2 regions of the Clostridium chauvoei genome follow, and region 2 is predicted to be linked to the other one. Evidence: riboswitches for the same ligand, from Rfam matches in the RefSeq annotation. Region 2 holds a riboswitch; the other holds the start of a gene.
The links. A riboswitch is a leader RNA that binds a small molecule or an ion and turns the genes downstream of it on or off. The one in region 2 is predicted to bind lysine.

Region 1 (3,660 bases), 190 kb from region 2:
GGGTCATTCATTTTAGATTCAAAAGTTTTAGCTACTTCCATTTGAATTACACCGAATTCTTCAGAAGTTAATTTTATATCTCCAAATCTAAGTAGTCCATTAGAGGATTCTTCATAAATAGTTTTATCTTCATCAATATCCACACTAAAAACTTTAGGCTTAGGAAGAGATAGTGTTATTTCATTTTTAAATTTATTGATAGTTATATCTTTATTTTCAATAGCTGATAGATCTACAGCATAAGAGCAATTAGCGAAGAATTTAATTCTTTTTATCTTTTTAAAGACTTCAAAATCTCCCCAACTTTTATCAACAACAATAGTTTCAGAAAGCTCTATTTCTAATGGGATAATTTTATTTACATCTCTAATTTCCTTTACTAAACTTTCTTCGGTTAAAAATTTTACATTTTTATTTTCATTTTCAGTTAATGTCCACTGTTTTGGTGGTGTTTTAGGTTTAGTAAAAATTTTATATCCAAGGAATATGCCTATAATAATAAAGATAAGAGGAAGAATAAAAGAGATTTTAAAATGTAGTTTTGATTTCTTTTTCTTACCCTTAAAAAAGTTTGGTATAAAAATAAAAAATCCCTCCTTGCATAAATTCATAGAACGTACTTAAATATATGAAAAGATAGATATATTTATTACAAAAAAATCCTCCTAGATATATCTAGAAGGATTTTTAAAGTTTATTTCTTTATTGCATATTTCATTAAATCTACATTTTTTAAATCAACAACTTTAGTTTTGTGTTTTATCTTATAGCTTATAAATAAAACTACAAATAATGGAATTCCAATATATGATGAACAAAGACCCATCCAATCAATTCCTGTTGAAGATATAAATGAAAGACCTTGTCCTAAAATTACTATAGTACATAATACTAATGCTATTATAGGGCCATATGGGAAGAATTTTGATTTATAAGGTAATTTATTTAAATCAAAATTTTGAACCTCGCAGGCTTTTCTAAATCTATAATGACAAAGGGCTATCCCCATCCAAGCTATAAAGCCTACTAACCCAGATGCACCAACTAACCATACATAAACAGTATCTTCAGCATATAGTCCAGTTAAAAAACAAGCTGATGCAATAACTGTAGTTGCGATGACAGCATTTGCAGGAACTCCTTTAGAAGTTACTTTTTCAAAGATTTTAGGAGCCATACCTTCTTTTGCCATTGAATAAAGCATTCTACTTGAAGCGTACATTCCTGAATTACCTGCAGATAATACTGAGCTTAATATTACAGCATTCATAATAGAAGCAGCTCCAGCTATACCAGCCTTTTCAAATACAAGAGTGAAAGCACTTTCTTGAACACCTACTTCAGCTATAGGAATTAACGCCCCAATTACTATTATAGTACCTACATAAAAAAGTAATATTCTCCAAAAGACACTATTTACAGCTTTAGGTATTGAAGTTTCAGGATTTTCACTTTCTCCAGCTGCGATACCTACTAATTCTGTACCTTGAAATGAAAAACCTGCTAATAGGAATACCATAAAGATAGACTTAAATCCTCCAACAAATGCACCACCAGATTTAAAGTTCGAAAGTCCAACAGCATGTCCATTCATTATACCAAAGATATTTAAAACACCGATTATTAAGAATACTATAACTGTACAAACCTTTATACTAGCAAACCAAAACTCAGATTCACCATAAGCTTTTGTTGATAATAGATTTAACATAACTATTATTGATAATAATAAAACGCTCCATATTATACCAGGTATGTTAGGGAACCAAAATTTCATTATTAAAGATGAAGCAACAAGTTCAGCGGCAATTGTTATTGCCCAGTTAAACCAATAGTTCCAACCAAGTGCAAAGCCTACAGCTGGGTCGATAAACTCTGTTGCATATGTACCAAATGAACCGGAAACTGGCATAAATGTTGCCATTTCACCTAGGCTACTAATTAAGAAATATACCATTATACCAATTAAGCAATAAGCAATTAATGCACCACCAGCACCTGCTTGATGAATTGTATCACCCATAGCAAGAAATATACCTGTACCTATAGAGCCGCCTATAGCAATCATACTAAGGTGTCTAGATTTTAATCCTTTTTTTAATTCTCCATTACAATTATTTACTGAATCCATATCAAGTCCTCCATTGATCGTATAATACATAAATGTTTAACTAAGTGAAGACTAATTTGACTTAAAAAATAAAAAATGCCCTAAGAACTATACTCAGGGCATATAAAATAAATATATTATCCATATACTAAGAATGATAGCGCTCCACAAATGTGACAGTATTACATATGTTATATGAAATACCAGTGATACGGTATTAAAGCTTTACCCGTACACTTCGGCAAAAAATCCTTTCACATTACTTCATTGAGCTTACCTCCATAATGCTACTGATAAGTTTTGCACCTCTATCTCAGTTATTCATTTAATGGCATTATTATTAATCAATAAAAAGAAATAGTCAATTTTGATGAAAGGCCATTTATGGTGAATTTAGGGCATAAATAGGCATTAAGAATAAAATATAAGCATATTATTCAAAATATCGATAGTATTAAATTTTCATTTTATAAACTCTATAATTTTTATATTGTGTATAAACTACATTTATCGTTATAATAATTATAATAAAGTTTAAAATAGCCTTAGGAGAATTTATTATGAGTGAAGTTAAAGAAGTAAATATAGATTTAGTAAAAGGCACACTTAGTGATTATATTATTAGGGATAAAAATAGAATAGTTATTGGAAGATTTACGATTTTAGAATTAGATAAAGACAATAAAAGATGTGATGTAAAGTTAAAATTTTATAGATATAATGATTCTGATTTATTAAATGAAACCATTAAAAGTATATTAAGAGCGATATTTAAGGATTCAAGTGTACACAAAGCTAATTTTATAGTTAATGAAAATGCAAATTTTAAAGTATTTATAGATTTAGGGTTTGTGTTAGAAGGAATATTTTCAGACAATCTTTTTATTAACGGTCATTTTGTAGATGAACTTAGTTTTGGGATAAACAGAAATGATTATAATAATTTTATGATTACATCAATTATTAGATTAAAGGGAGAAAATATAGAAATTAGAAATCTAACTCCAGAGAGTGCTGATGAATTGTTAGATTATTATATAAGAAATAAAGATCATTTAAGTCCGTATGAACCTAGTAGAGATGCAAGTTTTTATACATATGAAATGCAAAGAGATATATTAATTGAAAGCTACAGACAATTGATGAGTGGTACAGGTTATGATTTGGGAATATATATAGATGATAAATTAATAGGTAAGGCAAAAGTATCTAATATAGTATATGGAATTTTCAAAAGTGCTATTTTAGGATATTCTATAGATAAGGATTATCAGGGTAAAGGATATATGAAAGAGGCTGTAAGACTTATTTTAGATTATGCAAAGAATGAATTAGAGCTACATAGAGTTGAGGCTTCGGTATTAGTAGATAATGAAAGATCTAAAGGTGTACTTTTGGGGTGTGGATTTAAAGAAATAGGAATAAATGAAAAATATCTATATATAAATGGAAGTTGGAGAGATCATTTAACTTTATATAAAATATTAGAAGATTAATAATAAGCTTGTAGGTAGTATAAATCTAAAATAATATATAAAAAAGAGCTATAT
Region 2 (3,660 bases):
AGCTTATATAGTCTGTTTACTAATACAATATCACCAATATTTAATGTTGGTACCATAGAAGAAGTAGGTACTCTTGCTTTAAAAAATATAAATTTATTTACTAGTATCGCTATTAATAATGATATTCCAATTATTTTTACATAATCTTTTGTACTACTTGATTTTTTTCCTTCTTGTAAATTTTCTTCTGATAGTTTATTTAGAAGTTCTTGGAATTTTTCAAGCATTATTAGTATCTTTTCCTTTCTACGACTATTTAATTCTTCCTATCTCATCGAATGGATATACTTTCACTTGTGCCTTACCTTTTATATCTTGGCCATCTATATAAGGGTTAATCCAATATCTTGAATCTTTTGACCAAAGTCTATTATCTCCTAAAAAGAAATACTTTCCTTCTGGAACTTTATATTCTCCATTAAAATTATCATGTGCTCCTATATAATTTTCTACTAAAACTTCTCCATTTACTGAAACTGATCCATTTACAATTTTAATTTCATCCCCTGGAAGTCCTATAAGTCTTTTGATTAAATCTTCTTGCAATTCTTCTGAATAAAATACTATTATATCTCCTCGCTTTAACTTATCTAGATTATATACTCTACTTACAAATAATCTATCATCTACATTTAGAGTTGGAACCATTGATTCAGAAGGTATATAAGCTTTAAATATTACATATTTATTTATAGCTAAAGCTAATAAAACTGCTACAATTATTGGTATTCCCCATTCATAAAAGAAACCTTTTGTTGGTATTCCTCTTTCATCCAAAAAGGCTTTTATTTTACTTACTTTTTCTTCATTCATTACTACTCCCACATACCTTTCATCATATTTTTAATATATTCTCTTCTATTTTTAGTTAAAACATCATCTACTTTAAATCGGTCTCCCTTTTTTACTAATATATCGCCTTCATTAAATTTACCATCAATTAAATCTTTTTTTATGTTAATGAAATCTCCAAGTTCTGTTTCTAAAACTGCATATTCTCCTTCTATTCTGTCTATAGTAAAATTATTCATATCTTATTGGCATTAATGCCTCTCACCTCTTTTTAATTTCTCATATTCTAGTATAACATAATTATTTTAATTATTGACTAATATAAATACAAAACCTATATAATTAATAAGCTATTTGTTAATTATAAATTTATTATACTATAAAAAAATAATAGTATATGTAAACGCACTACATATACTACTATTTTCAAATAAATTAATATCTAATTTTAATTAAATCTCTGATGATACTAACTCTTCATAAGTTTGTCTTTTTGATACTATCTTTGCTTCTCCATCTTTTACAAATACTACTGCTGGTCTTAAATTTTTATTATAATTATTTGCCATAGAGAATCCATATGCTCCTGTTGACATTACAGCCAATATGTCGCCACTACAAATATTAGGTAGCTTAATATCTTTTATTAATATATCTCCGGATTCACAACACTTTCCTGCTATAGTAACTGTCTCATTAATTGAATCATTTATTTTATTTGCTAAAACTGCTTCGTATTTTGCTTGATATAAAGCAGGTCTTATATTATCTGTCATTCCCCCATCTACTGCTACATATTTTCTTATTCCTTGAACTTCCTTTATTGAACCTACTTTATATAATGTAGTTCCTGCATTAGCAACTATTGATCTTCCTGGTTCTATTGTTAAAATAGGTTTATTTAAAGATAATTCTTTGCATACTTTATTTACTCTTTCTAATATGACATTACAATATTCTGATGTTTCCTTAGGTTTATCTCCTTCTGAATAATATATTCCAAAACCACCACTAAATCTAATTCTTGTATTGTGTGTCCTGTTTCTTGTCTTATATCATCTATAAATTTAAGCATTATTTCAGCAGCATCTCCAAAAGGTTCTGTATCAAATATTTGTGAACCTATATGACAGTGAAGTCCAACTAAATCTATATTATCAAAAGATAAAGCTATCTTTACTGCATTCATAATATTATCTGCAATAGGTGCAAATCCAAACTTTGAATCTAGTTGCCCAGTTTTTATATAATCATGAGTATGAGCTTCTATTCCTGGAGTTAATCTTAAATATATTTTTTGTACTTTATTATACTTATTAGCTATTTCATTTACTTTTTCCATTTCCCATAGGTTATCAACTATAAACCTACCAACTCCAAGCTTCACTCCTAAGTCTATTTCTTCTAAAGTTTTATTGTTTCCATGAAAATAGATATTTTCTAAAGGATATCCTGCCTTATGTGCAGTATATAACTCTCCACCAGATACTACATCTAAGCAAAGCCCTTCTTCTTTTATTAACTTACACATTCCTACTGTTAAGAAAGCTTTCCCTGCATAAGCTACTCTATTTCCATCTTCTTTACATTTAAAACTTTTAACATACCCTCTACAAATATCTCTTATAAGTTTTTCATCCATTACATATAATGGTGTACCATAATCTTTAGCTAATTTTGTAGCTTTAATACCACCTATACATAATTCATTTTCTTTGATTTCCATTGCCCCAAATAACTTCATAATTTACCTCCATATTATTTAATTGACCAAAATAAAAAACCACCGTAATAACGATGGTAGATTTTCACAATATAAATGGTAGCTATAATTATGGTACCCATAATTTCATAAAATGATTTTTCGTAGCTCTCCACTTACGTGACAGTGATACACATATTATATGTATCCCCAGAAATAAACTTTGCTTTTTTATTTCTTCGGCTATTAATCCTTTCGTCATGTTTCTTCGCTTGCCAGCTCTTCATAACTACTATTATTAACAGCTCCTCTACCTAATAATCTTAAATATATTATTTTAAAAGTCCTAAAACTATGTATATTATTAAAAATAGTTTGTTTTTAATAAAATTTATAGTTCATTAATATTATTATACACATTTTACAAAATTATGCTATATATTTTCAGAATTTTTTAAATTTTATTTCATCCTCTATATTTATCCATAAGACTACTCATTATATCTCCTGTTACTGGTGGAGTATATGTTATTGCATTTGCTCCTGCTTCTATTGTTTCTAATATAGAGCTTTCTGTTGGTCCACCTGTAGCCATAATAGGGAAGTCTGGAAACTCTTCTCTTATTTTTCTAACTATTTTTGCAGTATTCTTTCCTCCAGATACATTTAAAATAGTAGCTCCTGATTCTATTCTATCTCTTATATTTTCGCATTCTGAAACTACTGTAACTATTACAGGTATATCTATAGTTTCTCTTATTTTTTTACTATATTATTTGCAGTTGGTGCATTTATAACTACCCCCATAGCCCCTTTAAATTCAGCATCCAAAGCAAGATTCACAACTCTTTTTCCTTGAGTTATTCCACCACCTACTCCACAAAATATAGGTACATCTGCAGCCATAACTAAAGCTTGCGTTATAAGTGGCTGAGGAGTAAATGGATAAACTGCAATTATTGCATCTGCATTTGTATTTCTTATAATGGCAACATCTGTAGTAAATAATAAAGACTTTATTCTTTTACCAAATATCTTTATTCCACTACACTCTCTAATACAAGTTGGTACTTCAATAACATGACTTCTTAAAGTACCTTTTATTTCTGGAACAAGTTTTACTTTTTTTACCCCCATGAATATTCCTCCTATTGATTCTTTAATTA

Region 1: it holds a riboswitch for lysine, as region 2 does, so the genes downstream of both, BTM21_RS12945 (amino acid permease) here and lysA (diaminopimelate decarboxylase) in region 2, are expected to answer to the same signal.

The regions. Positions count from the first base shown of each region.
Region 1 is NZ_CP018624.1:2,764,602-2,768,261, reverse strand. It holds gene BTM21_RS12950 (DUF4230 domain-containing protein) at 1-611, opposite strand, end outside; gene BTM21_RS12945 (amino acid permease) at 695-2,131, opposite strand; lysine riboswitch at 2,261-2,429, opposite strand; gene BTM21_RS12940 (GNAT family N-acetyltransferase) at 2,671-3,606, shown strand.
Region 2 is NZ_CP018624.1:2,572,059-2,575,718, forward strand. It holds gene lepB (signal peptidase I) at 1-227, opposite strand, end outside; gene lepB (signal peptidase I) at 253-813, opposite strand; gene BTM21_RS12145 (DUF3006 domain-containing protein) at 816-1,031, opposite strand; partial or broken gene lysA (diaminopimelate decarboxylase) at 1,245-2,536, opposite strand; lysine riboswitch at 2,652-2,815, opposite strand; partial or broken gene BTM21_RS12155 (hydrolase) at 2,961-3,631, opposite strand.